2 regions of the Janthinobacterium sp. 78 genome follow, and region 2 is predicted to be linked to the other one. Evidence: riboswitches for the same ligand, from Rfam matches in the RefSeq annotation. Region 2 holds a riboswitch; the other holds the start of a gene.

Region 1 (8,373 bases), 3.4 Mb from region 2:
TGCATCTATCGATATGTTGTGCATGAAAGTTCCTGAAGGTGGCGCCTGCCGATAACTGCTTCAATTTGACTGGATTGCGGTGGTCCCGCCAGGCAAGGCAGCCTGCCGCAAGGCCTCCACCGGCAACTGAAAAAAGCGCGGCACCATCGCTGGCGATAGCTCGTCGCCGCTGTCCGCCATGGCCAGGCGGCCGCTCAGCAGCAGCATCACATAGCCATGCCCCAGCGACCAGCCGGCGCTGGCGGCGGCCTTGTCCCAGCGCGCATCGAGGCCCGCTTCGCGCACGGCGGCGCCGGCCGTCTGCAGCACATACTGGAAGCACGCTTGCGCAGCTTCCTGCAGGGCGGGGAACTGGCGCACGTCCTGGTGCTCGAACATCAGCCGGTAGTGGGCAGGCGCGGCCAGGGCGAATTCGATGTATTGCTGGCCCAGCAGCTGAAAACGCTGCTCGGCGGGCAGGCTGCCCTGTGGTGGCAGTTCTGTCTCCCATTTGGCGATCAGGCTGGCGAAGCCTGCCGCCGCCACGTCGGCCAGCAAGGCTTCCTTGCTGGGGAAGTGGCGGTACACGGCGGCGATCGATACGCCCACCGAGCGCGCCAGTTCGCGCAGCGACAGGGCGGCGTCGTGCTGCTGCGCCAGTTGCGCGATGGTGGCGGCGACCAGGGTGTCGCGCAAGTTGCCGTGATGATAGGTGCTTGTCATTCTATGTTATCGCTGTTCACATTGTCGTGTATGATGGCCATGTTATCACTGAACACATGGAGAGCATATGCAAGAGATGAACATCGCCGTCCGCGCCGTGGCCTTGCCGCCCGGCGCCAGCATCGCCGCCTTGTACCCGGGCAGCAACCTGGCCGATGCGTATGCCGTCGACTTGCCGACTGCGCAGGCGCGCCAGATGGACATGGAAAGCCTGGCGCGCCAGCTGCTGGGCAGCCAGCCGGGCTGGGCGCGCAAGCTGATGGTGGTGCGCGACGCCATCGTGGCGCGCTTCGGCATCCGGACGGCAAAGCAGATGGAGGCCAGGCCAGGCAAGCGCATCGGCATCTTTCGCATCTTTGCTGTCAGCGATGACGAAATCATCGTGGGCGAGGACGACAGCCACCTCGATTTCCGCATCTCGGTGCTGCGCAACCGTGACACGGGGAGGCATGGCAGCGTGACCGTGGCCAGCGTCGTGCATTGCCACAACTGGGTGGGACGCGCCTACATCCTGCTGATCCGGCCTTTCCACAAGCTGATCGTGCAGCGTTCGCTGGCGCGCGCCGTCAAGGGCGGCTTTGCCTGAGGCGGGAAGGGGCGTGACGGCGCGGGCAATCTTGCTTATTCATGGCCGGTATTGCATACTGCGCCACCAGCCTCATCACGATTCCCATGAACGATACGCTTCTCCTGCTGGGTTTTGCCACCACGCCGCTTGAACTGATTTCCTTTGTCCTGGCACTGACAACCGTTGCGCTGAACATCCGCCAGAACCACTGGGCGTGGCTGTTCGCCATCATTTCCTCGGCCGCTTACGGTGTCGTGTTTTTCGAGTCGCGCCTGTATGGCGACATGGCCTTGCAACTGCTGTTCATCAGCGTCTCGTTCTGGGGCTGGTATCAGTGGCTGCATCCGGCCAGCGGCGGCAAGACCCTGCCCGTCACGCGCCTCGATGGCCGCGGCTGGCTGGCCTGCGCCGCGGGCTGGCTGATCGGCTTCCTGCTGATTGCCTGGCTGCTGACGACGACGGACACGGACGTGCCGCATGCGGATGGTTTCCTCACGGCAGGCAGCCTGGTCGGGCAATTCCTGTTGTCGCGCAAGAAGCTGGAAAACTGGATCGCCTGGATCGTCGTCGACGTGCTGTATGTCTGGCTGTACCTGCACAAAGGCCTGACCCTGACGGCCGTGCTGTATGGCTTCTTCGTCGTGATGGCCATCATCGGCTTGCTGGCGTGGAAAAAGTCGGCACCGGCCGCGCCCGATGCGATGGTCCTCAAGTGATGGCGCCTTGCGTGCGCGTGGCGATCCTGGGCGCGGAATCGTCGGGCAAGTCGACCCTGGCGGCCGCCCTGGCCGAGCGCTACGGCACCGTCTGGGTACCGGAATACTTGCGCGAATTCGTGGCAACGCAGGGCAGGGTGCCCGTCGCGGCCGACCAGTATGGTATCGCGCGTAGCCAAGTCGAACGCGAAGCGGCAGCGGCCGCGCAAGCGCGCAACTTCCTGTTTTGCGATACGACGCCGTTGATGACGGCCGTCTACAGCCGCCATTATTTTGATGGCGCGGACGCGCAGCTGGCGGCGCTGGCCGATGCCACGCAGTACGACGTGACGTTGGTGACGGCGCCCGACAGCCCGTGGGTGGCTGACGGCTTGCAGCGCGAGTCGGAAGCCGTGCGCCAGCTGATCTACCGCTACCTGCTCGACGAGCTCGACGCGCGCGGCATCGTCTACCACGTGCTGCACGACAACCTGGAGGCGCGCCTGGAACAGGCGGCGCCTTTGCTGCAGCAGGCGCTCGCTGCAGCGCCTGCCATTTCCCTCAATTAAAAGTCAAACTGCGCTGAAAGCTTGAACGTGCGGCTGGCGCCCGGGAACAGGTAGCCGCCGGCTTCCGGCGTCACATCGCGCCAGTAGAACTTGTCGGTCACGTTGTTGACGCTGGCGCGCAGCACGGCGCGCGTGCCGGCGATGCGCGTGGCCCAGGCGGCGCCCAGGTTGAACACGTTGTATGACGGCACGAAGGTCGTGTTGTTGTACTCAAACGCTTTCTTGCCCGCATATTCCCAGCTGCCATTCACGCTCAAGCCCGCCACCTGTTGCACGGCGTAGTCCGCATGCACGGCTGCCTTGAAGGCGGGCACGTTCGGTACGCGCTTGCCATCGTAGTCCGCATCGCCCGTGCCTGACTGCTGACTGTTCAGGGCCGTCACGGACGCGCCCAGGCTCAGGTTGGCTGTTGCCTTGCCCTGGGCCGACAATTCCAGGCCGCGGTGCTGCGCCTGGCCATTGCGGACGAAATAATTCTCGGCATTCACATATTCGAGACCTTTGCGTATCTGGAACAGGCTGGCCGCCAGCATGAAGTCCGGCGTCACATCCATTTTCACGCCCAATTCGATCTGCTTCGAGCGGCTCGGCGTCAGCTCTTCGTTGGCGTTGTTCTCATCGATGCTGGCTGTGCCGCCATGTTCCATGCCCTGCGAGTAGGCCGCATACATGGAGACGTTGTCGAGCGGGGTGTAGACGAGCGACACGTTGGGCAGCAGGAAGTCATGCTTGGCGCGGATTTCCTTGTCGGCCTTGAGCACATACTGGTAGCCATCGACATCGATATGGCGCAAGCCGCCATGCAGCTTCCAGTTCGGCGCCAGGCTGATAATGTCCTGCACGAAGACGGCGTTTTCTTTGTCATCGCGTACCAGGCGCACGGGTCCTGTAAGCCTATCCGATGGGGCGACGATGACGGGGCGGTAGATATTGCTGATGCCCACTTCCTTATACACGTACTTGCCGGCGTGGTCCTTGCGGTTGAAATACGACACGCCCACCGTGACTTCATGGCGCAGGCTGCCCGTGGCGAACTTGCCCTGGATCATGGCTTGCGCGCTCAGCGGTTTTTTCGTTTCGCCCAGGCTGCGGAAGTCCCACACGGAGAAATCGCCATTGCTGCAGAACACAGGCATCCAGCCTTCCGGGCTGCAGCCATACGGATAGGCCGTGTAGTCGTCGCGCTTGAACGAGTGCTGGTTGGCCGACAAGGTGGCGTGCCAGTCGTCATTGAAGGCGTACTGGAAGCGCAGGCCGATGTTGCTGGTGACCGTTTCCACGGGATGTGTCCACGGTTGCTTGTTGAGCATGGCGTCGGCGCTGACGTTGGCGGGCAGGCTGCCATTGCTCAGCAACTGGAAGCCGGGCGCCGTCACTTGCGCCTTGTCCTGGTAGTCGGCATCGAGCTGCAGCAGCGCTTGCGGCGAGATTTGCCAGTCGAAGGCGCCGGAAATGAACTTGCGGTTGCCGTCGGCGCCCTTGATGTAGGAGCGCAGGCGTTCGGCTGCCACGTTGACCCGGTAGCCGAAGCGCGTGTCTTCCAGGCGGCCGCCCAGGTCGACGGCGCCGTACAGGGTGCCCCGCTCGCGCGTTTCCACGGTGACCGTGCGCAGCGGCGCGCTAGTCGGGCGCTTGACGATGAAGTCGATCACGCCACCGGGCGCGGCCACGCCTGCCTGCAAGCCGGCCAGGCCCTTCAGAACTTCGATGCGTTCCTTGTTTTCCAGCGGAATTTGCGTGTCGCCGGGAATGGCCACGCCATCCTTGCGGTAGCTGGAATTGGTGTCGAGCTTGAAGCCGCGGATGGTGAACTGTTCCGCATAGCCGACGGCGTTGTAGGAATCGTTGATGCTGGCGTCGAGCTTGACGGCATCGCTGAGATTGCGGATCTGTAAATCCTGCATGTCTTTTTGCGAAATGACGGTGACGGACGCGGGCGTCTGCAGCAGCGGCGCGTCGGCAAAGCCGCCCACGGAAGCGCGCTTGGCGGCAGGCGCCTTGCTGGCCGTGACGACGACTTCAGCCATGCTTGGCGTGTCGGCCGGCGCTTCGGCGCTGTCATGCGCGGCCAGGGCGGGCGCGGCAAACGCGTGCAGGATGGCCAGGGTCAGAACGGAAATAGATAAATTCGGTGTGGACATAGATTGCTCGTGGTTCAAGCCGCGTCTGGGAAAGAGCACGGCAGGCTGCTTGTTCGGCTGGCGCCAACGCAGGAGCTATCAAAGGAGGGAGGTACTTTGCGCTTTCCTTCGCTGGCATTATCCAGATCAGGTACGAAGGGTATCTCTCACCCGGATGACTGCTCCAGGACCCCTAGCGAAATGACAGCTTAGCATGAAGCACGGCCAGCTGTCCCGCTGGCTGACCGTTTTACAACAGTGCGGTGCAAATCTACAAACTGAGTTCGAGCACCTTGCGGCTGACGGCGGGCGTCACCTCGCGCTGTTCGCCCAGCGCCGTCATGCCGTGCGCTTCCAGGGCAGCGACGACGGCGTCCACGCTGGCATGGTTCAGGCCGTAGTCGGCCAGGCGCGTCTTGACGCCCATGTGGCGGAAGAAAAATTCCGTGCGCGCGATGGCTGCCTCGATGCGGCCATCTTCGTCGCCGCCATCGAGGCCCCAGACGCGGGCTGCGTATTGCAGCAGCTTGGCGCGCTTGGCCTGCTTGCGCACGCGCAGCATGCTGGGCAGGATGATGGCCAGCGTTTGCGCGTGATCGAGCTCGTACAAGGCCGTCAATTCGTGGCCGATGGCGTGCGTGGACCAGTCTTGCGGCACGCCCACGCCGATCAGGCCGTTCAAGGCCAGGGTGGCGCTCCACATCACGTTGGCGCGCACATCATAGTCGTCCGGGTGCGACAGGGCTTTCGGGCCTTCCTCGATCAGGGTCAATAAAATGCCTTCGGCGAAGCGGTCTTGCACGGACGCGTTCACGGGGTAGGTCAGGTATTGCTCCATCACATGCGCAAACGCATCGACGACGCCATTGCCTACCTGGCGCAGCGGCAAGGTGAACGTTTTCGACGGGTCCAGCACGGAGAATTTTGGATACACCTTGCGGCTCATGAACGAGCGCTTTTCCTGCGTGGCCTTGCGCGTGATCACGGCCGAGCCATTCATTTCGGAACCGGTGGCCGGCAAGGTGAGCACTGTGCCGAAGGGCAGGGCGGCCTCGACGATCTTGCCGCCTTTCGCCAGGATGTCCCACGCCTCGCCTTCATGCAGGGCGGCGGCGGCGATGAACTTGGTGCCATCGACCACGGAGCCGCCGCCGACGGCCAGCAGGAAATCGATGCGCTCGCTTTTCACGAGGGCCACGGCCTGCATCAGGGTTTCATAGCTGGGATTGGGTTCGATGCCGGCAAATTCGAGCACCGTGTGGCCGGCCAGCGCCGCCCTGACTTCATCGTAGACGCCGTTGCGCTTGATGCTGCCGCCGCCGTAGGTCATCAGGACCCGCGCCTGCGGCGGGATCAGGCCGGCGATGGCGGCGATCTGGCCCTGGCCGAAGAGGATTTGCGTTGGATTGTAAAAGTCGAAATTGAACATGGGGCTCCCGCTGCCGAGGTTTAGGCTGTTGCTGAGCCATGATTATGGCCGAACGGGTGGAAACGTGTCGTGGACGCTTGAGCTTTTCGCCCGCGCGGTGGAGAATGCAGCCGATGTCTCCACCACGCGAAAAGGAATGCGCATGACCACCGTCCCACTGGAAGAATCGGGCTTGCCGGCCACGGCACTCGACATGCACCGCGCCATCGGCGCCACCATCGCCGCGCTGCAGGCGCTGGACTTGAACGGCCAGCGTTTCGAGGCCTGCACGGACCCGGAATTGCGCCGCGTGCTCGCGCATGCGGGCGACGCCAGCCGCAAGGAAGCGGCCATGCTGCTCGAATGGATGCGCCGCCGCGACGCGCGCCTGGATACGGCCATGAAGGAAGCGCTGTTCAAGGCAGGGCCGATTGTTGCTCAGTATCACTATGACGAGAAAATAGGGTAACTATTGGTTTGTTGCTGTGGCGTACCATGCGCCACATAGCCCTTGCTTCGCGTAGACTGTGCCCCGAACACGATTTTGGGGGAGTTTGCAGAAATGAAATCATTACCATACCGGGAAGGCAGCTGGTTTGCTGTGCCCTTGCCGGGCGGCGGCTATGCCGCCGGCGTGGTGGCGCGCCGGGCGCCTGCCGGGCGCATCATGCTGGCGTATATGTTCGGGCCGAAGCGCGACAGCCTGCCTGCGCTGGAAGAACTGGAAGGCTTGCGGCCGGAACAGGCCGTGCGCCGCCTGCGCACGGGCGACATGGCCCTGCTCAACGAGCGCTGGCCGCTGCTGGGCGACAGCCTCCACTGGGAGCGCGATGCCTGGCCCATGCCGGCCTTTATCCGCCGCAATGAATCCCTGCAGCGCGCCTGGCGCGCCAGCTATGCGGATGCCGACCCCGCCAAGCTGAACCGTGAAGAGTCGATCCCCTTCGATACGCCGGGCATGGAAAGCGATTCCCTCTACGGCTACGGGGCGACGGAATTGTTGATGAATAAATTGCTGGCGCAGGAAGCGGCGTCGGCAGCGTAGGTCGGATTAGGTGGGGCCGCCGAGGCCGCAAGGCCGTAATCCGACAACATTGTTGGCTGTTCTTGTCGGATTACGCGGTTCCCGCTAATCCGACCTACATCGCCTGCACCGCTGGTGTAAACACCGGAGTGAGCAGGCCCGATTATTTTTACGCCGCTGGCAAGCTGATCTGAAACGCCAGGCCGCCGCCTTCGCGGTTGCGTACCTGCAAGTCGGCGCCATGGCGCAGCAGCACGCGGTCGACGATGGCCAGGCCCAGACCGGCGCCATTTGCCTGCCCGCGCGCCGTGTCGAGGCGGGTGAACGGTTTCATCAGTTGCTCGATCTTTTCTGCCGGCACGCCCGTGCCGTGGTCTTGCACCTCGATAATCACCTTTTTCGCGCCGTGGCTGGTGCGCACATGGCAGGCGATATCGATTTCCGTCACATCGCTGTCCGGCGTCTTGCCATAGCGGCGCGCATTCTCGATCAGGTTGTTCAGCACGCGGCGCAAGTCGGTGGGGTTGCCCATCGCATGCGCGCCTTCGGCGATGCTGGCATTGATCTTCACATCCGGCAGGCGCATCGCTTCGCGCGTCATGTCGAGCAGCAAGCCGCTCAGGTCCACGTCCGTAAAGCTCGACGTTTCCGTCGGCTTGGCATAGTCGAGGAACTGGCCGATGATGGCGTCCATTTGCCCGATATCGGACTGGATGCCTTCGCGCGCCTCGTCCGACAGGTTGGCCATTTCCACTTCCAGCTGCATGCGCGCCAGCGGCGTGCGCAAGTCGTGCGAAATGCCGGCCAAAATCACGGCGCGGTCCGATTCCACCTGTTTCAAGTCATCGACCATCTGGTTGAAGCTGCGGTTCGCCTCGATGATTTCGATCGGGCCTTTTTCCGGCAGCGGTGCCGGTTGCTTGCCCTTGGCGATGTCGCGCGCGGCCGCCGTCAAGCGCGACAGCGGCAGATTGATCAGGCTGGAAATGATGGCCGCGCCCAGCAGGGACAGCAGGGACACCAGGCTTGCCCAGCCCAGCCACTGGAAGCCCGTCAGGCCGCGCAGGCGCTCGCGGTCCAGCATCAGCCAGTATTCATCGTCATCGATCTTGAAGCTGACCCAGAAACCGGCCACGCCGTTGACGCGCGCGGAAAAGCGAGTGTCCTTGCCCAGCTTGGCTTTCACCTGCGCCTCGATCTCGGGCATCAGGTAATTGTCGGGCGGCGGCTCGATGCGGTCGTCCTCTTCCAGCGAGAAGATGCGGATGCCTTCGTTGCTGACGAGAT
Region 2 (8,373 bases):
CTGCGCCACCGCATGCAACAGATTCCTTTGCTTGAATTGCCGCGCCGACAGGTTGACAGCCAGGCGCAGCGGGCCATGGCCGGCCAGCTGCCAGGCGCGCGCCTGGGCGCATGCGGTGTGCAGCACCCAGTCGCCGATGGGGATGATCAAGCCCATTTCCTCGGCCAGGCCGATAAAACTGGCCGGCGCAATGCGCCCCAGTTGCGGATGTTGCCAGCGCAACAGCGCTTCCATGCCCACCACCTTGCCGCTGGCCAAATCGAGCTGGGGCTGGTATTCGAGGTGGAACTGCCCCCGTTCCAGGGCATGGCGCAACTCGCTCTCCAGTCCCAGCCGCTCGAGGGTGCCCGCATTCATGCCCGAGGCATAGAATTGCCAGTGGCCCCGTCCCTGTTCCTTGGCGCGGTACATGGCGATGTCGGCGTGCTTGATCAGGGTGTCGGCGTCCTGGCCATCGTCGGGATACACGGCCACGCCCATGCAGCAGCTGAGAAAAAATTCATATTCGCCCAGTTGCAGCGGCTGCGCCACGGCGTCCAGGATGCGCTGCAGGATGGCTGCGCCCGGTTCTCCATTGCCATGCTGGGGCAGCAGCAGCACGAATTCGTCGCCGCCCAGGCGCGCCACCGTATCGACTTCGCGCGTCGCGTCGCGCAGGCGCTCGGCCACGCTTTTCAGCACAGTGTCGCCCGCATCGTGGCCCAGGGTGTCGTTGACGAATTTAAAGCGGTCGAGGTCGATGAACACCACCCACAGGGGCAGGCCGCTGCGCCGCGTCACGGCCATCGCCTGCTCCAGCCGTTCGCGCAGCAGGGCCCGGTTGGCCAGGCCCGTGAGGATGTCGTGCCTGGCCTGAAATTCCAGTTCCTGTTCGAAGCGCATGACGGTGCTGATGTCGTATTGCGCCACCACAAAGTGGCTGACGGGGCCATCGCCATCGTCGCGCACAGGTGCGACGAACAGCTCGCTCCAGTAGCAGCTGCCATCCTTGCGGAAATTGCGCACGATGGCTTTGCCTTCGCGCTGTTCGCGCAGGGCCGCTGTAATCTCATGCATGTCTTGCCGCCCCTGTTCGGGTCCCTGCAAGTCTTCCAGGCGTTGGCCGATGACTTCGCCAGCCGCATAGCCGGTGATGCGCTCGAAGGCGGGATTGACGTATTCGATCAGGTAGCCCGGCGCGTCGGCGCTGCACAGGATGATGGCATTGGCCGACACTTCGATGATGCGTTCGCGCAAACGCAACGACTGTTCATTGTGCATGCGCGCAGCGATGTCTTCGGACAGGCGCAAGTTGGCAAACTGCAGCGCCGCCGTGCGTTCGCCCGTGATGCGGGCAATCACGGAGTTGCGCGTGACTAGCTGAAACACATACGCTGTTGCCAGCAGGCTCGACAATAATCCGCCCAGCAGCACATACAGCGAGCCGCGATGGTTCGCATCCAGGCTCATGCCGTTGGCAGGCAGCAGCGCGGCGCGCAAGGTGTGACCGCTGGCGTGGTACTGCAGCAGCAGCCGGGTGCTTTCCGACTCGATCTGGCGTGCCGAGGCGTAGCACAGGGCCGTCAGGCTCAGCCCGACCGCCAGTGTGATCAGGGCCGAGGTGGAAACGGAAATGGAGATGCGTTTGAAAAATGATTGCATGATGGCGTCCGGTAAGCAGCGCTGGCGCCGATCCGTGATCCGGCAGCCCTGGCAGTGACTGACTGTAGGGCGCGGGGTACCTGACCGTCCGTTCGCTGCCGAACAGACCGCCATGCCAGCAAGAAATATAGTGGCGGCACTGTGCGGGCGCTGTGTTACGCTCCGGCATATGGCGCCCCTCGTTCGGACGTTTTTTATCTATCCCCTAGCTGACGACTGGAAACCAGGAAAACTGCCCATGTCGAGTCCGCATGCCCAGCTGCACAACCCGAATCAAAACCATTTGCTCGCCGCCATGCTCGACGCCGATTTCGCGCGCCTGGCCCCCCATCTGGAGCAAGTGTCCATGTTGCTCGGTGACGTGATCTACGATTCGGGCGACAAGCTGCAGCATGTGTATTTCCCCACCACGGCCATCGTTTCCATCCACTACCTGCTGGAAAACGGCGGCTCGTCGGAAATTGCCGGCGTCGGCAATGAAGGCGTGGTGGGCGTGTCGCTGTTTATGGGTGGTAACTCGACGCCGAGCCGCGCCGTGGTGCAGACGGGCGGCGTCGGCTATCGGCTGAAGGCGCATTTGCTGATGGAAGAATTCGACCGCGCCGGCCCCGTCATGCGCTTGCTGCTGCGCTATACGCAAGCCCTGATCACGCAAATGTCACAGACGGCCGTGTGCAACCGCCACCATACGGTGGAGCAGCAGCTGTGCCGCTGGCTGCTGCTGACCATGGACCGCTTGCCGAACCGCGAGCTGACCATGACGCAGGAGTTGATTGCCAACATGCTGGGTGTGCGCCGCGAAGGCGTGACGGAGGCGGCCGGGCGCTTGCAGCAGCGCGGCTTCATCAGTTACCGGCGCGGCCATATCTCCGTGCTGGACCGCGCCGGCCTCGAAGGCCATGTGTGCGAATGCTATGGCGTGGTCAAAAAAGAATTCACGCGCCTGCTGTCGGACGTGCGCCAGCGCCAAGGTTCCTGATCACCGCATTTCCCTCTTATCGTTGTCACAGCCCAGGCTACCTCATGCAATCTGTTGAAAACATTCCTCCGCGCGCACCGTCGCGCTGGCCCATGGCGCTGGCGTTTTCGTTCAGCGCCATCGTGCTGCTGGCCATTGGCGTACTGGCCTGGCGCGCGCCGTTCGAGACGGCCTGCGTCATCGATGCGCTGGTCTTTTTGCTGCTGATGCTGCTCGTGGCGCTGTACCGGCGCACGCTGTCGGCCAGCTTGCCGCGCCAGTTGCTCAAGGCGGGCGCCTTGCAGGATGCCATTTTCAATAGCGCCAATTTCTCGTGCATCGCCACCGATGCGCAGGGCGTGATCCAGATTTTCAATGTGGGCGCCGAACGCATGCTCGGCTATGAAGCGAGCGACGTGGTCGACAAGCTGACCCCGGCCGGTATTTCCGACGCGCAAGAAATCATCGCGCGCGCCGCCGCCCTCAGTGCCGAACTCGACACGGTCATCACGCCCGGCGTCGAAGCGCTGGTGTTCAAGGCCACGCGTGGCATCGAAGACATCTACGAATTGACGTACATCCGCAAGGATGGCAGCCGCTTCCCCGCCATCGTCTCCGTGACGGCCTTGCGCGACGCGCAGAGCAAGGTTATCGGTTACTTGCTGATCGGCACCGACAACACGGCGCGCAAGCAGGTCGAGGCGGAACAGGCGCTGCTGGACCAGCGTTTGCGCGAGCAGCAGTTCTATACGCGCTCACTGATCGAATCGAATATCGACGCCCTGATGACGACGGACCCGCGCGGCATCATCAGCGACGTCAACCAGCAGATGGAAGCGCTGACGGGCTGCACGCGCGACGAATTGATCGGCGCGCCGTTCAAGAATTACTTTACGGAACCGGAACGGGCCGAGGAAGCCATCGCGCGCGTCTTGCGTGAAGGAAAACTGACCAATTACGAGCTGACGGCCCTGGCGCGCGACGGCAAGCAGACTTTTGTTTCCTACAACGCCTCGACCTTCCACGACCGCAACCGCAAGCTGCAAGGCGTGTTTGCCGCCGCCCGCGACGTGACGGAACGCAGGCAGTTTGAACAAGCACTGCAAGACACGAATATCGAAATGGAAAAGGCCCGCCAGGCGGCGGAGAAAGCGAATCTGGCCAAGTCCGAGTTTCTGTCGAGCATGAGCCATGAATTGCGCACGCCCCTGAACGCCGTGCTGGGTTTTGCCCAGCTGATGGCGTCCGAGACGCCGGCACCGAGCTTGCCGCAGCAGCGCTCGATCGACCAGATCCTCAAGGGTGGCTGGTATCTCTTGCGTTTGATCAATGAAATCCTCGACCTGGCCATGATCGAGTCGGGCAAGGTCACCATGTCGGAAGAGGCGATGTCCTTGCTCGACGTGTTGCAGGATTGCCAGGCGATGATCGCGCCGCAGGCGGAAAAACGCGGCATCAGCATGCATTTCCCCCGCTGCGGCAAGGCTTTCTATGTGCATGCCGACCGCACGCGCGTGAAACAGGTGATGATCAACCTGCTGTCGAACGCCATCAAGTACAACCAGAGCGGCGGTAGTGTGAAGGTCGAATGCACGCGCCATGCCGACCGCGTGCGCGCCAGCGTCACCGACAGCGGCGCCGGCCTGAATGCCGAACAGATGAGTCAGTTGTTCCAGCCCTTCAACCGCCTGGGCCAGGAAAGCAGCACGGAAGAGGGCACGGGCATCGGCCTGGTCGTCACCAAGCAGCTGGTCGAACTGATGGGTGGCACCATCGGCGTCGACAGCACGGTGGGCGTGGGCACCACCTTCTGGGTGGAATTCAAGGCCTCGCGCGCGCCCGAACTGCACCTGGAACAGGGCGTCGCCTTGCCGGTGGTGCAGGAAGACCAGGAAAGCCAGCGCACCTTGCTGTACGTGGAAGACAATCCCGCCAACCTGGCGCTGGTGGAGCAATTGATCGCCCGCCGCAGCGATTTGAAACTGCTGACGGCCATCGATGCGCACCTGGGCATCGACCTGGCGCGCACGTATCAGCCGGACGTGATCTTGATGGATATCAACCTGCCCGGCATCAGCGGCTATGGTGCCCTGAATATCCTGCATGATGACCCCCTCACCAGCCACATTCCCGTCATGGCCCTGTCCGCCAACGCCGTGCCGCGCGACATCGAGAAGGGCCTGGAAGCGGGCTTCTTCCGCTATCTGACCAAGCCCATCAAGGTCGTCGAATTCATGGAGGCGCTCGACGTGGCCCTGCACCATGCAGCCGCGCACGGCCTGGCCGACGACACTCACACAGTACGCTAATTCAGCATTTAATTTTAGGAATACCGCCATGCTTCAAGCCACCGAGATCCTGAACGCCAGCATCCTCATCGTCGATGACCAGGAGGCCAACGTCATGCTGCTCGAACAGGTGCTGCGCAACGCCGGCTATACGCGCATCACCTCCACCATGGACCCGCAAGCCGTGCGCGCGCTGCACCAGCAGCACCGCTACGACCTGATCCTGCTCGACTTGCAAATGCCGGAAATGGATGGCTTCGAAGTCATGGAAGGCTTGCGCGACATCGAGGCGGGCAGCTATCTGCCCGTACTGGTGATCACGGCCCAGCCCGGCCACAAGCTGCGCGCGCTGCAAGCTGGCGCCAAGGACTTCGTCAGCAAGCCCTTCGACCTGGTGGAAGTCAAAACACGCATCCACAACATGCTGGAAGTGCGATTGCTGTACCAGAAGCTGGCCGAATACAACAAGTCGCTGGAACAGATGGTGGAAGAACGCACGGCGGAGCTGCGCGAAAGCGAAGCGCGCTTCCAGCGCTTCACGGAACTGTCGTCCGACTGGTACTGGGAACAGGATGCGCAGGGCAACCTGACGCGCTTTTCCGGTCCCGTGGCTGAAATGCTGGGCATCGGCAGCGAGGAAGAGCCGCAGCGCTGGAACGCGGCCGAACGCGCCTTGCTCGACGCAAAAATTGCCGCGCGCGAACCGTTCCTCGACTTCATCTACAGCCGCGCCAACCTCGACGGCAGCACGCAGTATCTGCAGGTCAGCGGCGAACCGATGTTCGACAATGGCAGCCGCTTCATCGGCTACCGCGGCATCGGCCTCGATGTCACGGAGCGCTTGCGGGGAGCGTGATTTATACTTGGTGTCATCGACATCGACAAGGAAAGCATCATGGCTGACAAATCTCCCTCCTACTGGTTTCCCGCCAAGACCTATGGCTGGGGCTGGGGTTTGCCCATCACCTGGCAAGGCTGGCTGGTGTTTCTGGCCGCACTGGCGCTGTTCGCTTGCGGCGCCTTCCTGTTCCCGCCGCAAACCATGTTCGTAGGCTACATCGTGTATGAAGTGGCCATCGTTGCCGCACTCATTTTCATCTGCCAGCTGAAGGGCGAACCGACCGCCTGGCGCTGGGGCAAGAAGAAGTAACGCCGAAGCACAAAGACGACAAAGCAAGAAATCATCTGGCCACGCGGCGCGAACCGCGTATAATTGGCTCGCTGCCGCAAGGCGGCAAACGCTAGGGGTCCTGCCTTTCGCTGTGGAAACACAGTGCAAGCGCGGGTGAGAAATACCCTCCGAACCTGATCTGGATAATGCCAGCGAAGGGAAGCTTTAGGATGAACGCACCCCGCCTTTCCGCGTGCGCAATTCCGAACCTCCTTAGCTGGCTCCAGGCTTAAAACAAGTCTAGCCAAGGAGCCAAAATGAACGCCAACCCGAAATTCCTCTCCGCCACCGCCACGGTCGACGAAGCCGCCATCGCGCCGCTGCCCAATTCGCGCAAGATCTATGTCGAAGGCAGCCGCCCCGACATTCGCGTGCCCATGCGCAGAATCAGCCAGTCCGACACGGAAGCGTCGTTCGGCGGCGAAAAGAATCCGCCGATTTACGTGTACGACACGTCCGGCCCCTATACGGATCCGGACGTGCAGATCGACATTCGCTCGGGCCTCGACACGCCGCGCCTGCCGTGGATCATGGAGCGGGCCGACACGGAAGAATTGCCTGGCCCTACCTCCGACTACGGCATCGCCCGCCTGGCGGACCCGAAACTGGCCGAGCTGCGTTTCAACTTGCACCGCAAGCCGCGCCGCGCCATTGCCGGCAAGAATGTGACGCAAATGCACTATGCGCGCCGTGGGCTGATCACGCCGGAAATGGAGTTCGTCGCCATCCGCGAAAACATGCGCCGCCAGGAGTATTTGCGCGAACTGCAAGCCTCCGGTCCCATGGGCGAGCGCCTGGCCGACCTGATGGGCCGCCAGCATCCGGGCCAGTCATTCGGCGCCAGCATCCCGCAAGAAATCACGCCGGAATTCGTGCGCGAGGAAATCGCCCGCGGCCGCGCCATCATTCCCGCCAACATCAACCACCCGGAAGTGGAACCGATGATCATCGGCCGCAATTTCCTGGTGAAAATCAATGCCAACATCGGCAATTCCGCCGTCACCTCGTCGATAGGCGAGGAAGTGGAAAAAATGACATGGGCCATCCGCTGGGGCGGCGATAACGTGATGGATCTGTCCACCGGCAAGCATATTCACGAAACGCGCGAATGGATCGTGCGCAACAGCCCCGTGCCCATCGGCACCGTGCCCATCTACCAGGCGCTGGAAAAGGTCAACGGCAAGGCCGAAGATCTGACGTGGGAAATCTTCCGCGACACCCTCATCGAGCAGGCCGAGCAGGGCGTCGATTACTTCACCATCCACGCCGGTGTGTTGCTGCGCTATGTGCCGATGACGGCCAAGCGCTTGACGGGCATCGTCTCGCGCGGCGGCTCCATCATGGCGAAATGGTGCCTGGCGCACCACCAGGAATCGTTCCTGTACACGCATTTCGAAGACATCTGCGAAATCATGAAGGCGTATGACGTGTCGTTCTCGCTGGGCGACGGCTTGCGCCCCGGCTCCATCTATGACGCCAACGACGAAGCGCAGCTGGGCGAACTGAAGACCCTAGGCGAATTGACGCAAGTGGCATGGAAGCACGACGTGCAAGTGATGATCGAAGGCCCCGGCCACGTGCCCATGCAGCTGATCAAGGAAAACATGGACTTGCAGCTGGAACAGTGCGGTGAGGCGCCGTTCTACACGCTGGGACCGTTGACCACCGATATCGCGCCCGGCTATGACCACATCACGTCCGGCATCGGCGCGGCCATGATCGGCTGGTATGGCACGGCCATGCTGTGCTACGTGACGCCGAAGGAACACCTGGGCCTGCCCAACAAGGCGGACGTCAAGGACGGCATCATCACCTACAAGATTGCGGCGCACGCGGCCGATCTGGCGAAAGGCCATCCGGGCGCGCAAATCCGCGACAACGCCCTGTCGAAAGCCCGTTTCGAATTCCGCTGGGACGACCAGTTCAACATCGGCCTGGACCCGGACAAGGCGCGCGAATTCCACGATGAAACCTTGCCCAAGGATTCGGCCAAGGTGGCGCATTTCTGCTCCATGTGCGGCCCGCATTTCTGCTCGATGAAGATCACGCAGGAAGTGCGCGAATATGCGGCCGGCATGGGCATCGCGGAAGACCAGGCACTCAAGCAGGGGATGGAGGTGAAAGCCATCGAATTCGTCAAGAACGGCGCCGAGCTGTACCGCAAGGTCTGAAGGAGAGCGTGATGCCTGTATTGATATCCATCACGCTCAACGGCGCGCCACACCAGGTGCCGCCGGGGCAAACCCTCGATCAATTGATCGCCGCGCTGGCGCTGGAAAACCAGGCGCTGGCGCTGGCCGTCAACCGCAACGTCG

What was found. A riboswitch is a leader RNA that binds a small molecule or an ion and turns the genes downstream of it on or off. The one in region 2 is predicted to bind thiamine pyrophosphate.
Region 1: linked by a shared signal. The riboswitch ahead of C8C92_RS20010 (TonB-dependent siderophore receptor) and the one ahead of thiC (phosphomethylpyrimidine synthase ThiC) in region 2 are both predicted to bind thiamine pyrophosphate.

What each region holds. Positions count from the first base shown of each region.
Region 1 covers NZ_QENT01000001.1:4,540,441-4,548,813, reverse strand. The annotation lists gene C8C92_RS20035 (hypothetical protein) at 1-24, opposite strand, end outside; gene C8C92_RS20030 (TetR/AcrR family transcriptional regulator) at 61-702, opposite strand; gene C8C92_RS20025 (DUF2867 domain-containing protein) at 770-1,288, shown strand; gene pnuC (nicotinamide riboside transporter PnuC) at 1,375-1,986, shown strand; gene C8C92_RS20015 (ATP-binding protein) at 1,986-2,534, shown strand; gene C8C92_RS20010 (TonB-dependent siderophore receptor) at 2,531-4,675, opposite strand; TPP riboswitch at 4,762-4,859, opposite strand; gene C8C92_RS20005 (iron-containing alcohol dehydrogenase) at 4,926-6,083, opposite strand; gene C8C92_RS20000 (hypothetical protein) at 6,226-6,531, shown strand; gene C8C92_RS19995 (Imm26 family immunity protein) at 6,625-7,107, shown strand; gene C8C92_RS19990 (sensor histidine kinase) at 7,256-8,373, opposite strand, start outside.
Region 2 covers NZ_QENT01000001.1:1,171,776-1,180,148, forward strand. The annotation lists gene C8C92_RS05170 (EAL domain-containing protein) at 1-1,641, opposite strand, end outside; gene C8C92_RS05175 (Crp/Fnr family transcriptional regulator) at 1,880-2,620, shown strand; gene C8C92_RS05180 (PAS domain-containing hybrid sensor histidine kinase/response regulator) at 2,665-4,908, shown strand; gene C8C92_RS05185 (response regulator) at 4,937-5,743, shown strand; gene C8C92_RS05190 (hypothetical protein) at 5,783-6,037, shown strand; TPP riboswitch at 6,121-6,236, shown strand; gene thiC (phosphomethylpyrimidine synthase ThiC) at 6,316-8,229, shown strand; gene thiS (sulfur carrier protein ThiS) at 8,241-8,373, shown strand, end outside.